3 regions of the Streptomyces sp. NPDC043746 genome follow, and region 2 is predicted to be linked to each of the others. Evidence: riboswitches for the same ligand, from Rfam matches in the RefSeq annotation. Region 2 holds a riboswitch; each other region holds the start of a gene.
What was found. Region 2 has a riboswitch for cyclic di-AMP ahead of AC0682_RS06615 (peptidoglycan DD-metalloendopeptidase family protein). Riboswitches for the same ligand answer to the same signal wherever they lie in the genome.

Region 1: another riboswitch for cyclic di-AMP. It lies ahead of AC0682_RS21870 (M23 family metallopeptidase); the one in region 2 lies ahead of AC0682_RS06615 (peptidoglycan DD-metalloendopeptidase family protein).
Region 3: another riboswitch for cyclic di-AMP. It lies ahead of AC0682_RS09300 (transglycosylase SLT domain-containing protein); the one in region 2 lies ahead of AC0682_RS06615 (peptidoglycan DD-metalloendopeptidase family protein).

The regions. Positions count from the first base shown of each region.
Region 1 covers NZ_JBWKCM010000021.1:20,955-26,640, reverse strand. The annotation lists gene AC0682_RS21880 (M16 family metallopeptidase) at 1-261, shown strand, start outside; gene AC0682_RS21875 (M16 family metallopeptidase) at 288-1,658, shown strand; cyclic di-AMP (ydaO/yuaA leader) riboswitch at 1,894-2,062, shown strand; gene AC0682_RS21870 (M23 family metallopeptidase) at 2,077-2,892, shown strand; gene AC0682_RS21865 (GntR family transcriptional regulator) at 3,053-3,763, shown strand; gene AC0682_RS21860 (HPr family phosphocarrier protein) at 3,911-4,192, opposite strand; gene AC0682_RS21855 (bifunctional acetate--CoA ligase family protein/GNAT family N-acetyltransferase) at 4,351-5,686, shown strand, end outside.
Region 2 covers NZ_JBWKCM010000004.1:213,247-218,932, reverse strand. The annotation lists gene AC0682_RS06630 (helix-turn-helix domain-containing protein) at 1-515, shown strand, start outside; gene AC0682_RS06625 (DUF6126 family protein) at 603-779, shown strand; gene AC0682_RS06620 (tyrosine-protein phosphatase) at 784-1,596, opposite strand; cyclic di-AMP (ydaO/yuaA leader) riboswitch at 2,008-2,166, shown strand; gene AC0682_RS06615 (peptidoglycan DD-metalloendopeptidase family protein) at 2,172-3,179, shown strand; gene AC0682_RS06610 (SGNH/GDSL hydrolase family protein) at 3,354-4,181, shown strand; gene AC0682_RS06605 (STM4011 family radical SAM protein) at 4,190-5,107, opposite strand; gene AC0682_RS06600 (STM4012 family radical SAM protein) at 5,115-5,686, opposite strand, start outside.
Region 3 covers NZ_JBWKCM010000006.1:131,951-137,636, forward strand. The annotation lists gene AC0682_RS09290 (SpoIIE family protein phosphatase) at 1-72, shown strand, start outside; gene AC0682_RS09295 (FAD-dependent oxidoreductase) at 94-1,455, opposite strand; cyclic di-AMP (ydaO/yuaA leader) riboswitch at 1,955-2,114, shown strand; gene AC0682_RS09300 (transglycosylase SLT domain-containing protein) at 2,118-2,936, shown strand; gene AC0682_RS09305 (UbiA family prenyltransferase) at 3,192-4,061, opposite strand; gene AC0682_RS09310 (type III polyketide synthase) at 4,180-5,232, shown strand; gene AC0682_RS09315 (isoprenylcysteine carboxyl methyltransferase family protein) at 5,247-5,686, shown strand, end outside.

The DNA of each region.
Region 1 (5,686 bases), on a different contig from region 2:
TTGGAGCGCGAGTGGCTGGACCGGCTGGGGACGGTCGCGGGCCGCGCCGACGAACTCTGCCGTTACGCGGTCCTGTTCGGTGATCCGCAGCTCGCGCTGACCGCCGTGGGCCGGGTCCTGGACGTCACCGCCGAGGAGGTGCGCCAGGCGGCCGAGGCGGCCCTGCGCCCCGACAACCGGGCGGTGCTCGTCTACGAGCCCGTCGAGCCGGCCGAGGACGGGGACGGGGCCACCGACGCGCCCGAGGGGACGGACAAGTGAGCGACGCCGCCGTGACTGGAGTAGCCATGGAGTACCACCCGCAGCCGACCCCGGGCACCGCCCGGCCGTGGGCCTTCCCCGCCCCCGAGCGCGGCGCCCTGCCCAACGGCCTGACCGTGCTGCGCTGCCACCGCCCCGGCCAGCAGGTCGTGGCCGTGGAGATCTTCCTGGACGCGCCGCTGGACGCCGAGCCCGAGGGCCTGGACGGCGTGGCCACGATCATGTCGCGCGCGCTCTCCGAGGGCACCGACAAGCACAGCGCCGAGGAGTTCGCCGCCGAGCTGGAGCGGTGCGGCGCCACCCTGGACGCCCACGCCGACCACCCCGGTGTCCGGGTCTCCCTGGAGGTCCCGGCCTCCCGGCTGGCCAAGGCGCTCGGCCTGGTCGCCGAGGCCCTGCGCGCCCCGGCCTTCGCCGAGAGCGAGATCGAGCGGCTCGTGGGCAACCGGCTCGACGAGATCCCGCACGAGCAGGCCAACCCGTCCCGGCGCGCCGCCAAGCAGCTCGCCAAGGAGCTGTTCCCGGCCACCGCCCGGATGTCCCGCCCGCGGCTGGGCACCGAGGAGACCGTGCGGCGGATCGACGCCGCCGCCGTGCGCGCCTTCTTCGACGCCCACGTCCGCCCGGCCACCGCGACGGCCGTGATCGTCGGTGACCTGACCGGCATCGACCTGGACGCCCTGCTCGCCGACACCCTCGGCGACTGGGCCGGCGACGCGGGCCAGGCCCGCCCGGTCGCCCCGATCACCGCCGACGACACCGGCCGGGTGGTCATCGTGGACCGCCCCGGCGCGGTCCAGACCCAGCTGCTGATCGGCCGCATCGGCCCGGACCGCCACGAGAGCGTCTGGCCCGCCCAGGTGCTCGGCACCTACTGCCTGGGAGGCACCCTCACCTCCCGGCTGGACCGGGTACTGCGCGAGGAGAAGGGCTACACCTACGGCGTACGCGCCTTCGCCCAGGTCCTGCGCTCCGCGGGAGCCGACGCGGGCGGTGCGGCGATGCTGGCCATCAGCGGTTCGGTGGACACCGAGTCCACCGGCCCGGCACTGGAGGACCTCTGGAAGGTCCTGCGCACGCTGGCCGCCGAAGGGCTGACCGACGCCGAGCGCGAGACGGCCGTGCAGAACCTGGTGGGCGTCGCCCCGCTCAAGTTCGAGACCGCCGCCTCCGTCGCGAGCACCCTGGCCGACCAGGTCGAGCAGCACCTCCCCGACGACTACCAGGCCCAGCTGTACGCCCGCCTCGCGGAGACGGGCACCGTGGAGGCCACCGCGGCCGTGGTCAACGCCTTCCCGGTGGACCGGCTGGTCACGGTCCTGGTGGGGGACGCGGCACAGATCGCGGAGCCGGTGAAGGCGCTCGGCATCGGAGAGGTGACCGTCGTCAGCGGCTGACACCGCACCCGCGCGGCAGGACAGCGCGCGGCAGGAGAGGGAGGGCCCCGGCGGGCAGCGGTCCGCCGGGGTTCCCGTTTTTCCCCTTAAGTCCTTGTCGTCACTTTTCTGATGGTGCATGGTGATTTGCCCTGTGGGATGCGCGACAAATCCCCCCGTCCGTTTGGTGATGCGCAGCCGCCCCGCCTAGCGTCGGCCCGGCTGTCCGCCACCTGTATGCCGCATCCGCGGCGCCGGGCAGCCATCGCCGAGTCCCCGTCAGGCGTGAGCCTGGGGAGCCGGGGACCCACACGCAGTCCCTGGGGTGAATCGGATGCCCGTGCCGCGAACCGGTCCGGGAGTCCGTAGGAGACCTTCCTGCTCCGAACCCGTCAGCTAACCCGGTAGGCGAGAAGGAAGGAAAGGATCCCGCCCCTCCATGGCGTTCACCCGTGCCACCGGGAAGCACCGTGCCCCGAGCCGCCTGACGCGCCGCAGCGCCCGTGCCGCCGGCGTCGCGGCCCTGGCCACCACCGGCGTCCTCGGCGCCCTGGCCTCCCCGGCCACCGCCGCGGACTCCGAGGCCGCCCGGACCGTCGAGACCGGACTCACCCAGGCCATCACGCTCGACGCCACGCTCGCCGAGCAGATCGACGCCCAGGCCCGCGCCCAGCACCAGCAGGCGGCCGACGCCGCCAAGGCGAAGGCGAAGGCCGCCGCCGAAGCCAAGGCCAAGGCCGCGAAGGCCAGGGCGAAGGCGGAGGCGGAGCGCAAGGCCGAGGCCCGCGCGAAGGAGATCCGCGAGGAGGAGGCCCGGGCCGCCCGCGCCGCCGAGCGCGCCCGCCTCAACGCCTTCCGCCTGCCCGTCGCCGGTTCGTACGTCACCACCGGCTACAAGTCGGGCGGCGCCCTGTGGTCCTCCGGCAGCCACTCCGGCGTGGACTTCCGTGCCGCCTCCGGCAGCTCCGTCGTCGCGGTCGGCGCCGGTACGGTCGTCGAGGCCGGCTGGGGCGGGGCGTACGGCAACAACGTGGTGCTCCGCATGACGGACGGCACGTACACCCAGTACGGCCACCTCTCCTCGATCGCCGTCTCCGTCGGCCAGCGCGTCACCTCCGGCCAGCGGATCGGCCTCTCCGGCTCCACCGGCAACTCCACCGGCCCGCACCTCCACTTCGAGGCCCGGACCACCCCGGAGTACGGCTCGGACATGGACCCGGTCGCCTACCTGCGCTCGCACGGCGTCAACGTCTGACCCTTCCCGCGGTCCGATCCGGTCCCGCGCCTTCCGGAATCCGCCAGAAGATATCCCTCGATTGCGACCCGCCATCGGAAATTGCGGCGGATTGCCATAGAGTCACGGAACAGGTGTCGGCCCGGCCGCGTTTCGCGGGGATTATGGCGGAGGTTCGGACATGCGCATTCCCGCGCAATCGGTATGCACGGCAATCCGTGATGACATCGTCTCCGGTGTCTACGAGCGCGGCAGCCGCCTCACCGAGGAGCTGCTGGCGCGGCGGTACGGGGTCTCCCGCGTCCCGGTGCGCGAGGCCCTGCGCACACTGGAGTCCGAGGGCTTCGTCACCACCCGCCGGCACGCCGGGGCCTGTGTCGCCGAGCCCACCGAGCAGGAGGCCGCCGACCTGCTGGAGATCCGGACGCTGCTGGAGCCGCTCGGTGCGGCCCGGGCCGCGCAGCGCCGTACGGAAGCCCACCTCAAGGTGCTCCGCGGGCTGGTCAGGCTGGGTCAGGAGCGGGCCCGCCGGGGCGAGGGGGAGGACCTGCGGTCGCTGGACGGCTGGTTCCACGAGACCCTCGCCCAGGCCTCCGGCAGCCCCGGCCTGATTGCCCTGCTCACCCAGCTCAGACACAAGACCGCCTGGATGTACGCCGTCGAGCAGCCGGCCCGCCCCGTGGACTCCTGGGCCGAGCACGGGGCCATCGTGGACGCGGTGGCGCGCGGCGACGCGGAGCGGGCGAGGGCGCTGACCGCCCAGCACGCGGAACGGTCCGCTGCGGCCCACCGGTTGCGCCGCCGTCCGGACCGGCCCGCCCGGCGCCTGGCACCGCCGTCGCGGGTGAGTTCTTCGCAACACGGCGTAAACACTGCGAGTGCCCGCTATTAACAGGGGCGCCGTATACAAAGAGAAGTAATTGCCGAAGGGGTCCTTTTCTGCGCTGCCCTCGAATAGTCGGGTCAGTCGGGGGCGCGGCAGAAAAAGAGAAAGAGCCGTGGTTCCCCCAGGGGGTCCACGGCTCAGCCCTTCGTACCGTCAGACGGTTTCGGGCAGCTCCTCAAGACCCTCGGCGACCAGCTTCGCCAGACGGTCCAGGGCGGCCTCGGCGTCGTCCGCGTCCGAGGCGAGCACGATCTCCTCGCCACCCTGGGCACCCAGACCGAGCACCGCGAGCATGGAGGCGGCGTTGACCGGGTTGCCGTCGGCCTTGGCGATCGTCACGGGGACGCCGGAAGCCGTGGCGGCACGGACGAAGATGGAAGCGGGGCGGGCGTGCAGGCCCTCGGCCCAACCGACGTTTACGCGGCGCTCAGCCATGGTTCTGCCCTTCACATATCAACGGTTGTCTAGACCAGTCTCTCATGCGGTGCGTACTGCTCCGCCCGGCCTCTCCCTCGGCCGGTCTCCCGGATCGTCCCCAGACTGCCCCGGTACCGAACCCTCCGCGACCGGGACACCGGCCGTAGGCTTTGCCCATGGAGCCCACGCCGGAGCAGAGTCCGCATCACGCGTACCCCGACCACTGGGAAGCGGACGTGGTGCTCCGCGACGGCGGCACCGCGCGCATCAGGCCGATCACCACCGATGACGCCGAGCGGCTGGTCAGCTTCTACGAGCAGGTCTCCGACGAGTCGAAGTACTACCGCTTCTTCGCCCCCTACCCCCGCCTTTCCGACCGGGACGTGCACCGCTTCACCCATCACGACTACGTCGACCGGGTGGGGCTCGCCGTCACCATCGGCGGCGAGTTCATCGGAACCGTCCGCTACGACCGCATCAACGAGCTGGGCCGCCCCGCCTCCGCCCCCGCCGACGAGGCCGAGGTCGCCTTCCTCGTCCAGGACGCCCACCAGGGCCGCGGGGTCGCCTCCGCGCTGCTCGAACACATCGCCGCCGTCGCCCGCGAGCGGGGCATCCGGCGCTTCGCCGCCGAGGTGCTCCCCGCCAACAACAAGATGATCAAGGTGTTCCGGGACGCCGGCTACACCCAGCAGCGCAGCTTCGAGGACGGCGCCGTCCACCTCACCCTCGACCTGGAACCCACCGAGAAGTCCCTCGCCGTGCAGCGCGGACGGGAACAGCGCGCCGAGGCCCGCTCGGTGCAGCGCCTCCTCGCCCCCGGCTCCGTCGCGGTGATCGGCACCGGCCGCACCCCGGGGGGAGTGGGGCGCACCGTCCTGCGCAACCTCCTCGCCTCCGGGTTCACCGGCCGTACGTACGCGGTGAACCGGGCCTTCGACCAGGGCCTGACCGCCCTCGACGGCGTCCCCGCCCACCGCTCCCTCGGCGAGATCGACGAGCGGGTCGACCTGGCCGTCATCGCCGTCCCCGCCCACCGGGTCCCCGAAGCCGTCGCCGACTGCGGTGAGCACGGTGTCCAAGGCCTCGTCGTCCTCTCCGCCGGGTACGCCGAGCGGGGCTCGGCCGGCCGGGAACTCCAGCGCGAACTGGTCCGCCTGGCCCGTTCGTACGGCATGCGCATCATCGGCCCCAACGCCTTCGGCATCATCAACACCGCCGAGTCCGTCCGGCTGAACGCCTCCCTCGCCCCCGAGTCGCCCGCCCGCGGCCGGATCGGCCTCTTCACCCAGTCCGGCGCCATCGGCATCGCCCTGCTCTCCGGCCTCCACCGCCGGGGCGCGGGCCTCTCCTCGTTCATCTCCGCGGGCAACCGGGCCGACGTCTCCGGCAACGACTTCCTCCAGTACTCCTTCGAGGACCCGGACACCGACGTCGCCCTCCTCTACCTCGAATCGCTCGGCAACCCCCGCAAGTTCACCCGCCTCGCCCGCCGCACCGCCGCCGTGAAGC
Region 2 (5,686 bases):
CCGCCGCCCAGCGGGCCGGACTCTCCCCGGCCCACCTCTCCCGGCTGGAGACCGGCCGCCGCCAGCCCTCGCTGCCGATGCTGCTGGGTCTCGCCCGCATCTACGGTACGACGGTCTCCGAGCTGCTCGGCGAGAAGCCGCCCGAGCGCGACGCGATCATCCGGGGCGGTGCTTTCGAGGGCGCCGAGGCCGACGGCTGGATGTACCGCCGGGCCGGCAGTCCGGGCCGTGCCATGCAGGCGCTGCGGGTCCGTGTCCCGTACGGCGCCCAGGGCGATCTGGTCCGGGTGCACCCCGGTGAGGAGTGGCTGTACGTCCTCGGCGGACGGCTGCGGGTCGCGCTGGGGGAGACCGTGCACGACCTGGACCCGGGCGACAGCGCCCACTTCGACTCGCTCACCCCGCACCGGATCGCGGCCCTGGACCGCGGCGGGGCGGAGCTGCTCTTCGTCCACTCCCTGCTCCAGAGCCCGGCGGCCGAGCTGTGCCTCGGCAACGCCCTCCACGCGCGCTGACCCGGCATACCACCAGGGCCCCTGCGTACCTCCATACCTCCGGACCCTTCGTACCCACCGGCCGCGAGGCCGGCAGAGAGGACCGTCATGTCCGATTCCGAACACTACGACCCGCTGAGTCCGCGGCGGCCGAGGGCCACGAAGGACGCGCAGGAGCGCCGGATGCCGCGCGGTCTGGTGATCCGCCTCGTCGCCTACCTGGTGGTCGGCCACGTGATCGCGGCCTTCCTCTACCTGCTCTTCGTGGTGGCGGGCGCGGAGTAGTCGCTCAGCCCTGGTCGAGCAGGCGCTCGCGCAGCCGCTCCCGGGTCCGGGGGGAGATGTTCAGCCCCTCCGACAGGTAGCGGTCGGTCGAGCCCCACGTCTCGTCGATGGCCGTGAACGCCGCCGCGAGGTAGGAGGCCTGGGCCCCGAAGAGCGGGTTGAGGAGCTCCATCACCTCGGGGGACATCCCGGTCTCGGACATGTCCGAGCGCTTCACCTTGTACCGGCGGTGCGGGTCGTTGGACTTCAGGTAGTCCGCCTCGATCGCCTCGCGCTCGACGCCGACCGCGAGCAGGGAGACCGCGATCGACAGCCCCGCCCGGTCCTTGCCCGCCGCACAGTGCATCAGGGCCGGAACGCTGTCCTCCGCCAGTGCGTGGAGCACGCGGCTGTGCTCGGCGGTGCGGTCCACGATGGTCGCGCGGTACATGCGCAGCATCCGCTCGGCGCCCTTGCCGTTCGCCAGGATCGAGCGCAGCTGCTCGATGTTCCCGTCGCGCACCAGCCGCCAGAACTCGGCTCCGTCGGCCGGGTCGGAGAGCGGAATGCTGACATTACGGACACCGGTCAACTCGATGTCGTACCCGTCGAGCTGGTGGTCGGCGGAGTTCCGGAAGTCGAAGACGGTGTGCAGCCCGAGCCCGGAGAGGAAGAGCGCGTCCTCGGCGGTGGCGTGCGCCAGGTGGCCGCTGCGGTAGAGCCGGCCGAAGGCGGTGCGCCGCCCGTCCGTGGTGGGGAGCCCGCCCACGTCGCGGAAGTTGCGGACTCCGGTCAGTGCGGTCTCGGTCGGCGGGACCTGCGGCACCTGCTGCGTCACGGTGGCTCCTGAAGTCTTCGGCGTCGGCGCGGCTCTCCGGCGAGGGCGCTCCTGTGACGATACGACATCGATTCGGCCGGAAATCAGGGGCCGGATGACGTGGAGTCAGGAATGACGCCACCGCCATGTCCGTATTGGTGTATTTCGCAGAACATGCCCCGCTAATGGGGGAGATGGGATTCCGCAGGTGAGCGGGATCATATCCGTGACGGACCGTGGCTGCGGCGCCCCGGCGTTTCCCCGGGATCCGTACGGAAAGCCAAGATCCGTAATCCACGGAGGGTGACGGGAAATCCGGAACGGAATCGAATCGATGATTCCGGGAGGCAACCGACGGCTTGTTCCCGTCGTCCTGACTCGTTTACGGTCACCGTCAATCCGGACGGACCGCCTAATCCTGCCGCCGCCCGGAATTCGCACCCACCCACTCACGTGTGGCAGGAGCGGGGGAACCAGGTAAGCCGCCGGCCCGGAGCGATCCGGACCGGCTAGGGGTGAAGTCGCCGTCCGGCGGCCGGGCATCTCCAGCCCGAACCCGACAGCTCACCTCGCAGGCGACGGAGAGGAACTCCCCCATGCCCGCACAGGGTAAGCACCGCCGTCCCAAGTCCGGCCCGATCCACCGCGGCGTCCTCGCCGCGGGCACCGGCGGCGCCGTACTGGCCCTCCCGCTGATCGGAGCCACCGGCGCCCACGCCGCGGAGAAGGCCGCCCCCGCCACCAAGCCCGCCGCCGCCACGGCCGCCGCCGCGCAGACCGCCCCGCAGGCCGCGCCCGCCCAGGCGAAGACCGCCTCGAAGACGTACTCCGTCGTCTCCGGCGACTACCTCGCGAAGATCGCCGCCGAGCACCGGGTCAAGGGCGGCTGGCAGAAGCTGTACCAGGACAACCGCTCCACCGTCGGCGAGAACCCCAGCCTGATCTTCCCGGGCATGAAGCTCACCCTCGGCGCCAAGGCCACCGGCTCCGCCGCGCCGTCCGAGGCCAAGAAGGCCGCCCCGGCGCCCAGGTCCGCGCCGAAGGCCGAGAAGAAGGCGGCCCCCCAGGCCGCGCCGAAGAAGGCCGAGCAGGCCCCCAAGGGCGACACCATCTCGGCCGACGAGTCGGACGCGCAGTCCGGCGCCGCCATCCGGGCCGGGTCCTCGCAGCCCACCGGCTCCTCGCAGGCCGCCGGCTCCGGCTGGACCGCGCCCCTGGACAGCGCCCAGGTCACCACCCCGTACCGCGCCTCCGGCTCCAGCTGGTCCAGCGGCTACCACACCGGCGCCGACTTCCGTGCCGCCTCCGGCACCCCCGTCCGCGCCATCGGCCCGGGCACCGTGGTCTCGGCCGGATGGGGCGGTTCGTACGGCAACGAGGTCGTCATCCGCCACGCGGACGGCATGTACTCCCAGTACGCCCATCAGTCCTCGCTCAGCGTCTCCACTGGCCAGACCGTCACCGGCGGCCAGCAGATCGGCCTCTCCGGCTCCACCGGCAACTCCACCGGCCCGCACCTCCACTTCGAGGTCCGCACCGGCCCGAGCTACGGCTCGGACATCGACCCTGTCGCCTACCTGCGCCAGCACGGCGTCTCCCTCTGACCCGAGGGCTGCCCGCGCGGGGCGTGAAGTGATCGAGGGCGGTGTGCTGCTGTGGCATACCGCCCTCTACTTATTCCAGCTTTACCCACATCTGACCGGGTGGTCTATGTCACCACCCGTCAACCCTGTATTACGGTCGCGTAGGTCACATTGAACGGTGCAGGATATGTGCTTGTGGCAGACGATTCGAGAACCCAGCAGCAGCACACCATCGGGTCGTACGCGGCGATCGGGGACAGCTTCACCGAAGGCGTCGGAGACCCCGGCCCCGACGGCACCTTCGTCGGCTGGGCGGACCGGTTCGCGGTTCTCCTCGCCGACCGGCTCCCGGCCCCCGACGCGGCGACGAACCCGGACGAGACCCGGCACGGGAATTTCCGCTACGCCAATCTCGCCGTACGCGGACGCCTCCTCGACCAGATCGTCGAGGAGCAGATCCCCCGCGCCAAGGAGCTGGCCCCCGACCTGGTCAGCTTCTGCGCGGGCGGCAACGACATCATCCGGCCCGGCACCGACCCAGACGACCTGGCCGAGCGGTACGAGAAGGCCGTCGCGGAGCTGACCGAGGCGGTCGGCACCGTCATGATCACCACCGGCTTCGACACCCGGGGCGTCCCCGTACTGCGCCACATGCGCGGCAAGATCGCCACGTACAACGTCCACCTCCGGGCCATCGCGGACCGCTACCACTGCCCGGTCCTCGACCTGTGGTCGCTCCGCTCGGTGCAGGACCGGCGCGCCTGGGACGCCGACCGGCTCCACCTCTCGCCCGAGGGCCACACCAGGGTGGCCCTGCGCGCCGCCCAGGTCCTCGGACACGATGTGCCGACCGATCCGGACCAGCCCTGGCCCCCGCAGGCCCAGCGCAGCCCCTTCGACGAAGGGCGCGACAACATCCAGTGGGCGCGGGAGTACCTCGTGCCGTGGATCGGGCGGCGGCTGCGTGGCGAGTCGTCCGGCGACCACGTCGAGGCCAAGCGCCCGGACCTGCTGCCGTTGTAGGGGCAGGCTCAGGGGCTCAGCAGGGGGAGCGAACGCCGGTTCGGGCCCGGGACCGGGGGGCCGTCCGGCGTCGGGCCCGCGCCCGGCCCTGCCGGTATCCGCTCCAGGACACCGCCCGCGAACACGTCGTACAGGGGCAGCGTCTCCAGGTGCACATAGCCGATGTGGCAGTCGCAGACGGCGAGCGGACAGGCCCGTGGACGAAGCGCCCGGCGGTAGCTGCCGTCGTACAGATTGCCCAGCTCGGCCTTGACGAAGTGACAGCGGCGCACGGTCCCGTCGCCGTCCACCGAGACCACCGACTCGCCCGTCCGGCAGGGCAGCCCGGCCGAGCGGTGCGGATGCCTGCTGTACGGGAAGAGGGGGTCCAGCTCCGTCCACCGGGCCGCCTCCTCGTCGGTGTACGTCCGCCCCTCGGCGGCGTTCACCCAGAGGTAGACCTCCGCGGGCAGCGCCGCCCGCAGCCGTCGGGCCTCTTCGAAGTGGGCCTCGAACCCCACCACGCCCACGCTGAAGCGGATGCCTCGGGCGGACAGGTCACGGCACTTGGAGAGGAACCGCTCGTGGGGCGTCTGCCCCGGGTGGTACGTGCACCAGAGCGCGATCCGCTCCGGATCGGCGTCCGAGAGCCAGGCGGTGCGCCCGCTCAGATTGGTCTGGATGGCGACCCGGCCGATGTGCGGGAGATGCGACAGCTCGGTCATCGCCCGCCGGTACCAGGACCGGACGAGCCCCTCGCCCCACGGGGTGAACAGTACGGAGAGCCGGTCACCGGTCTGCGCCGCCGTCCACGCCGTGAACCGCTCCAGCGCCTCCCGGTCCGAGGCCAACCGCGCCCGGCTGTCCCGCTGTTTGGCGAACGGGCAGTACGGACAGTCGTAGTCGCACGAGGCCAGCGGGCCCCGGTAGAGGATGGTCAGGTCCACGGCCCGCTCACTTCCGCTCGTACGCGGCCATCGCCGCCCGCACCCCGGGGGAGAACAGCGCGGGTCCCAGCGCGTCCGAGTGGGCCAGGCCCAGCGGTGAGAGCCGCAGCAGCCCCTCCGGCGCCCGCTCGTCCAGCCAGCCCCGGGCCGCGAACTCCGCCAGTTCGGCGGGGAAGTCCGTCCACGGGTCCGTACCGAAGCGGGCCCGGTAGGGGGCCGTGGGGAGACCGGCCGCCTGGAGGACCGACTGGAGGAGGTGACGCCTGCGCGCCTCCTCCGCGTCGACATACCGGCCGACCTCGGCCCGGGAGAAGTCCTGGGTGGCGGTGAAGGAGTCGATGATGGAACGGATCTCCCGCATGTCGACCGCGTAGTCGAAGGAGTAGTGCAGGGCGGAGGTGTAGGAGCGGGCCCCGCACCCCAGGCCGATCATGCCGTCGGTCTGGCAGGCGTGGTCCTCCGGACCGTCCGCCGATCCCCGGGGCGCGTCCGCGCGGCGGAACATCCGCATCGACACCTGCTCGTAGCCGTGGGCCAGCAGATGGTCGCGGCCCACCGCGTAGAGCCGCAGCCGCTGCT
Region 3 (5,686 bases), on a different contig from region 2:
CCGCCCGACCTGTGGCGGACCTTCCGCGGGCCGGGCCCGGGTGGCGCGGGAAGCACCCCGGGCCCGGCCTGACGGGCAACAGCCCCGTATGCCTCAGGCGCCCGAGGCGTCCAGCATGCCCTCGCGCTCCACGACCTTGATCCGCTCACGGCCCTGGGCCGCGCCGAGCGCCTGCTCGTGGGCGTCCAGCTTGTGCCAGCCCTCCCACGTCGTGTAGCGGACGTTCCGGCTCTCCAGGAAGGCCTCGACGGCCTCCGGGGCGGGCGTCGCCGGCTCGGCCAGCCGGCCGGCGGCGCGGTCCTCCAGGAGGCAGGCGACGGTCTCGTTGGCGTCGCCCTTGGTGTGGCCGATCAGACCGATCGGGCCGCGCTTGATCCAGCCCGTGACGTAGACCGAGGCCATGTGCTCGCCACCGGAGACGACCCGGCCCGCCTCGTGCGGGACCGTGCCGGAGGCCACGTCGAAGGGGAGCTTCGGCAGCTCCTCCGAGTAGTAGCCGACGGCCCGGTAGACGCTCTGGATGTCCCAGTCGGTGAACGCGCCGGTGCCCCGGACGTTGCCGGTCCCGTCCAGCTCGGTCCGCTCGGTGCGCAGCGCGGTGACCTTGCCGTCCTCGCCGAGGATCTCGACCGGGGACTCGAAGAAGTGCAGGAAGAGCTTGTGCGGGCGGTCGCCGACATCGCGGATCGCCCAGTTCTCCAGCGTCTGCGCGACCATGTTGGCCTGCTTGTTCTCCCGACGGGTGGCGATGGAGCCCTCGTCGTAGTCGATGTCCTCGGGGTTGACGATGACCTCGATGTTGGGGGAGTGGTCCAGCTCCCGCAGTTCCATCGGGCTGAACTTGGCCTGCGCCGGGCCACGCCGCCCGAAGACGTGCACCTCCAGCGCCTTGTTCGCCTTGAGGCCCTGGTACACGTTGTCCGGGATCTCGGTCGGCAGCAGCTCGTCAGCCGTCTTGGCCAGGACACGGGCCACGTCCAGCGCCACGTTGCCGACGCCGAGGACGGCGACCTTCTCGGCGGTCAGCGGCCAGGTGCGCGGGACCTCGGGGTGGCCGTCGTACCAGGAGACGAACTCGGCCGCGCCGTGGGAGCCGTCCAGCTCGATGCCGGGGATGTCGAGGGCCCGGTCGGCCTCGGCGCCGGTGGAGAAGATCACCGCGTCGTAGAACGAGCGCAGGTCGTCCAGGTCGATGTCGTCGGGGTAGCTGACATTGCCGAAGAGACGGATCTGCGGCTTGTCCAGCACCTGGTGCAGCGCCTTGACGATGCCCTTGATCCGGGGGTGGTCGGGGGCCACGCCGTAACGGATCAGACCGAAGGGAGCGGGCATGCGCTCGAACAGGTCGATCGAGACCCCCGGGTCCTGGCAGACCTCGGATTTGAGCAGCGCGTCCGCAGCGTAGATACCGGCGGGGCCGGCTCCGACAATGGCGACGCGGACGGGGCGTGTCATGGCGTGTTGATCCTTAAGGCGGGCGAACGCGGGCAGGTCAGGCAGGTCGGGCAGGTTACAGAGTACGCGGCAAGTAAGGGTGGGCTTACTAGTGTCCACCCCACACGGTAAGCCAAGGCCGGGTGCGGCTTCCGACCCGCCCTACGGAGCCGCCCGATAAGTCCGTTTTCGTGAAGCGGTTTGGGCGATTTTACCCTTTTATTACTCCTTTCCGTAAAGGGGCCTATTGGGGTTCTTGGGTAATTTTGACTGTAGCCATTTCGGCCGCCCTCGCGTGAAGTGGCGAGCGTCACGCCCGGGAGTGCGGACGCGGAAGCGGAGGGTTCGGTTCCCTTCTGCGCGAAGAAAGTTGACACCGCGACGGAGTCGGCCCCGGCCCGGAATTCCGTTGTTCGATCTTGCGGAAAAAGAAGATCCAGAATTCAGGGCTTGTTCCCCCCGATGTTTTTCGCCTACGGTCACGGCAATCCGGATGGAACGCCGAATCCTGCCGCCGTCCGGGAATCCGCAACCCACTCACGTACGGCAGGAGCGGGGGACCCAGGTAAGTCGCCGATCCGGAACACGGAGCGGCTAGGGGTGAAGTCGCATGTCCATGCGGCCAGACATCTCCCGTCTGAACCCGACAGCTCACCCCGTAGGCGCCGGAGAGGAAATTCCCCATGCCCGCACAGGGTAAGCACCGCCGTCCCAAGTCCGTCTCGCTGGGCCGTGGCATCGCCGCCGTGACCACGGGTGGAGCCGTTCTGGCCCTGCCGGTCCTCGGTGCCACCACCGCCTTGGCCGCCCCCGTGCCCGCCGTCGCCGAAAAGCCCGTGGCTGCCGTCTCCGTGACCGCCCAGGTGAATTCCGTGACGAAGGCCGCGCCCGTCAAGCACTCCGTGGTGTCCGGCGAAACGCTTTCCAAGATCGCCCGCGACTATTCCGTCAGTGGCGGCTGGAAAAAGCTCTACGAAGGCAACCGGAAGGTCATCGGGGAGAACCCGAACCTTATTCACCCGGGTGTCACGCTGACCGTCGGTGCCAAGGCTGCCGCCTCGTCAGACGCCAAGGCCGGCAAGGCCGGCAAGTCGACCCCGACCGCCGACCGTGCCGCCTCGGCCGAGCGAGCCGACCGCTCCGCGCGCGCCGCCGCCGCCAAGGCCGCCCCGGTCGCGTACACCAACGACCTCGACGGCTGGATCAAGGAGTCGCTGGCCGTCATGGCCCGGCACGGCATCCCCGGCACCTACGAGGGCATCCACCGCAACATCATCCGCGAGTCCTCGGGCAACCCCAACGCCATCAACAACTGGGACTCCAACGCGGCCAAGGGCACACCGTCCAAGGGGCTGCTCCAGGTCATCGACCCGACCTTCCGGGCCTACCACGTGCCCGGCACCTCGACCGACAGCTACGACCCGGTCGCCAACATCACCGCCGCCTGCAACTACGCCGCGGCTCGCTACGGCTCGATCGACAACGTCTTCGGCGCCTACTGATCCCCACGCGTACACGGCGTACGACAACCCGAGGGGCCCTGGACCGCACGGTCCAGGGCCCCTCGGGCGCCCCGCGAAGCCGCCCCCGAGTTCTTCGTGGCTCACCACGCGATCGACAGTGGAACCTGTTTCATTCTGCTGAGACGAGATACGCCACGCGAGCGGTACGGGCCTGCGTGGTGAAGCCTCCGAGGCGTCTCCCGTCGACGGCAGGCGGAACGGCGGCCCGTCAGAGACCGTGCGGGGGTGCGCGGTTCAGGCCGGCGCCGTGCCGCTCGCGAGCAGCAGTGCCAGATTCGCGGCCGCCACGGCCACCGCCCCCGCCAGCGCGGCCTTGCGCCACCACCGGCCGAGCACCAAACCCGCCAGGGCCACCACGCCCGCCAGGCTGAGGGCGGCCAGGGCTCCGGCGCCCGCCGGACCCGGCGGGCCGAGCGCCAGCACGGCCGTCGCCCCGAGCAGCGGCACCGGCAGCAGCAGCCGGGTACCCGTGGCGCCGAGCCGGTGAGGGAGACCCCGGATCCCGGCGGCCCGGTCCGCCTCGACGTCCGGCAGGGTGTCACCCAGGTGCGCCGCCACCCCGAGCAGTGCCCCCGCCGCCACTGCCCACCACCGGGGCCAGGGCGCACCCGGCGCGGCGAGCGCCACCAGCGAGGGGAGGGCGGCGAACCCCACCGCGTACGGGACCCAGGAGAGTGCCGTCGCCTTCAGTCGGAGGTTGTAGAGCCAGGCAGCGGCGACCGCGGCCAGGTGCACCGTACCGGCGAGGAGGCCGCAGGCCAGCGAGAGCGGTACGCACAGGACGCCCGCGACCGCCGCCGCACCCCACGCCACCCGGACGGGGACCGCGCCGTCGGCGACCGGCTTCCCCCGGCGCCCGGCGAGGGCATCGCGCCGCACGTCGTGGGCGTCGTTGCACCAGCCCACCGAGAGCTGCCCGGCGAGCACCGCGGCCCCCACCAGGGCGAGCCGTCCGGGGGAGAGTCCCACCCCGGCGGCCAGGGCGCAGGCGAGTGCGGTCACCGCCGCCACCGGCCCCGGATGGCAGGCCAGCGCCAGCCCCACACCCCGGCCCGGCCGCCGGACCGCCGTCGTCACCGCTGCTGCCCCGTCCATGGCATCCATCGGGCGATCGTAGGGACCTGGCAGCCCGTCAACACGGTGACCACACGGGTCCCTTACCGGGATTCACCGGATTTTCCGGTCAGAATGGGGCGATGACGTCCCCGACGCAGGAGCCGCAATGACCCGGATCGCCGCGGTCCACGGGGCCCTGCCGCCCCACCGCCACCCCCAGCGCGAGGTCACCGACATGGTGGCCCGGACCTGTCTGCCGCCCGGAGCCGACCGTCGCGTCCTGGACCGACTCCACCGCAACGCCCGCGTCCGAACCCGGCACACCGTGCTGCCGCTCGACGCGTACGTCGACCTGGAAGGGTTCGGCGACGCCAACGACGTGTTCATCCGCTCGGCCGTCGACCTCGGCGGCCAGGCCCTGCGCGGCGCCCTCCGCGCGGCGGGGCTGCGACCCACCGACGTGGACCTGCTGATGTTCACCTCGGTCACCGGCATCGCCACCCCCTCCGTCGACGCCCGGCTGGTGAACCGCCTCGGCCTGCGCTCCGACGTCAAACGGCTGCCCGTCTTCGGCCTCGGGTGTGTCGCGGGGGCGGCCGGGGTGGCCCGGATCCACGACTATCTGCTCGGCCGTCCCGACGACGTGGCCGTCCTGCTCTCCGTGGAGCTGTGCTCCCTCACCTTCCAGCACCACGACACCACCCCCGCCAATCTGGTGGCCACCGCCCTCTTCGGCGACGGGGCGGCCGCGGTCGTCGCCCTCGGCGGACGCCGGGCCGTGGCCGGACCCGAGATCGTGGCCACCCGCAGCCGGATGTACCCGGAGACCGAACACGTCATGGGCTGGAACATCGGCTCCACCGGATTCGGCGTGGTCCTCGACCCCGGCGTGCCCGACGTCGTACGCCGGTATCTGGCCGACGACGTAAGGGAGTTCCTCGACGATCACGGCCTCAAGCCGAAGGACATCGCCCGCTGGGTCTGCCACCCCGGCGGCCCCAAGGTCCTGGAGACCGTCACCGAGGTGCTCGACCTGCCCGACGGGGCGCTCGACGTCACCTGGCGCTCGCTGGCCGACGTCGGCAACCTCTCCTCCGCCTCCGTCCTGCACGTCCTGCGGGACACCCTCGGACACCGCCGCCCCGAACCCGGCACCCCCGGCCTCCTCCTGGCCATGGGCCCCGGCTTCTGCTGCGAACTGGTGCTGCTGCGCTGGTAGGAAGGATTCGGACCGTGATCTGGTACACCGCCCTGGTCCTCGCCGTCGCCGTCGAGCGCCTCGCCGAACTCGTCGTCGCCCGCCGCAACGCCCGCTGGAGCCTCGCCCGGGGCGGCACCGAGACGGGAAGCGGCCACTACCCGGCGATGGTCGCCCTCCACACCGCCCTGCTGGCCGGCTGCGTCGGCGAGGTCCATCTCGCCGACCGCCCCTTCCTGCCCGCCCTCGGCTGGACCATGGCGGTCGTCGTCGTCGCGGCACAGCTGCTGCGCTGGTGGTGCATCACGACCCTCGGCCCCCGCTGGAACACCCGTGTCATCGTCGTCCCCGGCCTGCCGCCGGTCACCGGCGGCCCCTACCGATGGCTGCGCCACCCCAACTACGTCGCCGTCGCCGCCGAAGGGCTCGCGCTGCCCCTCGTCCACGGGGCCTGGAGCACCGCCATCGCCTTCAC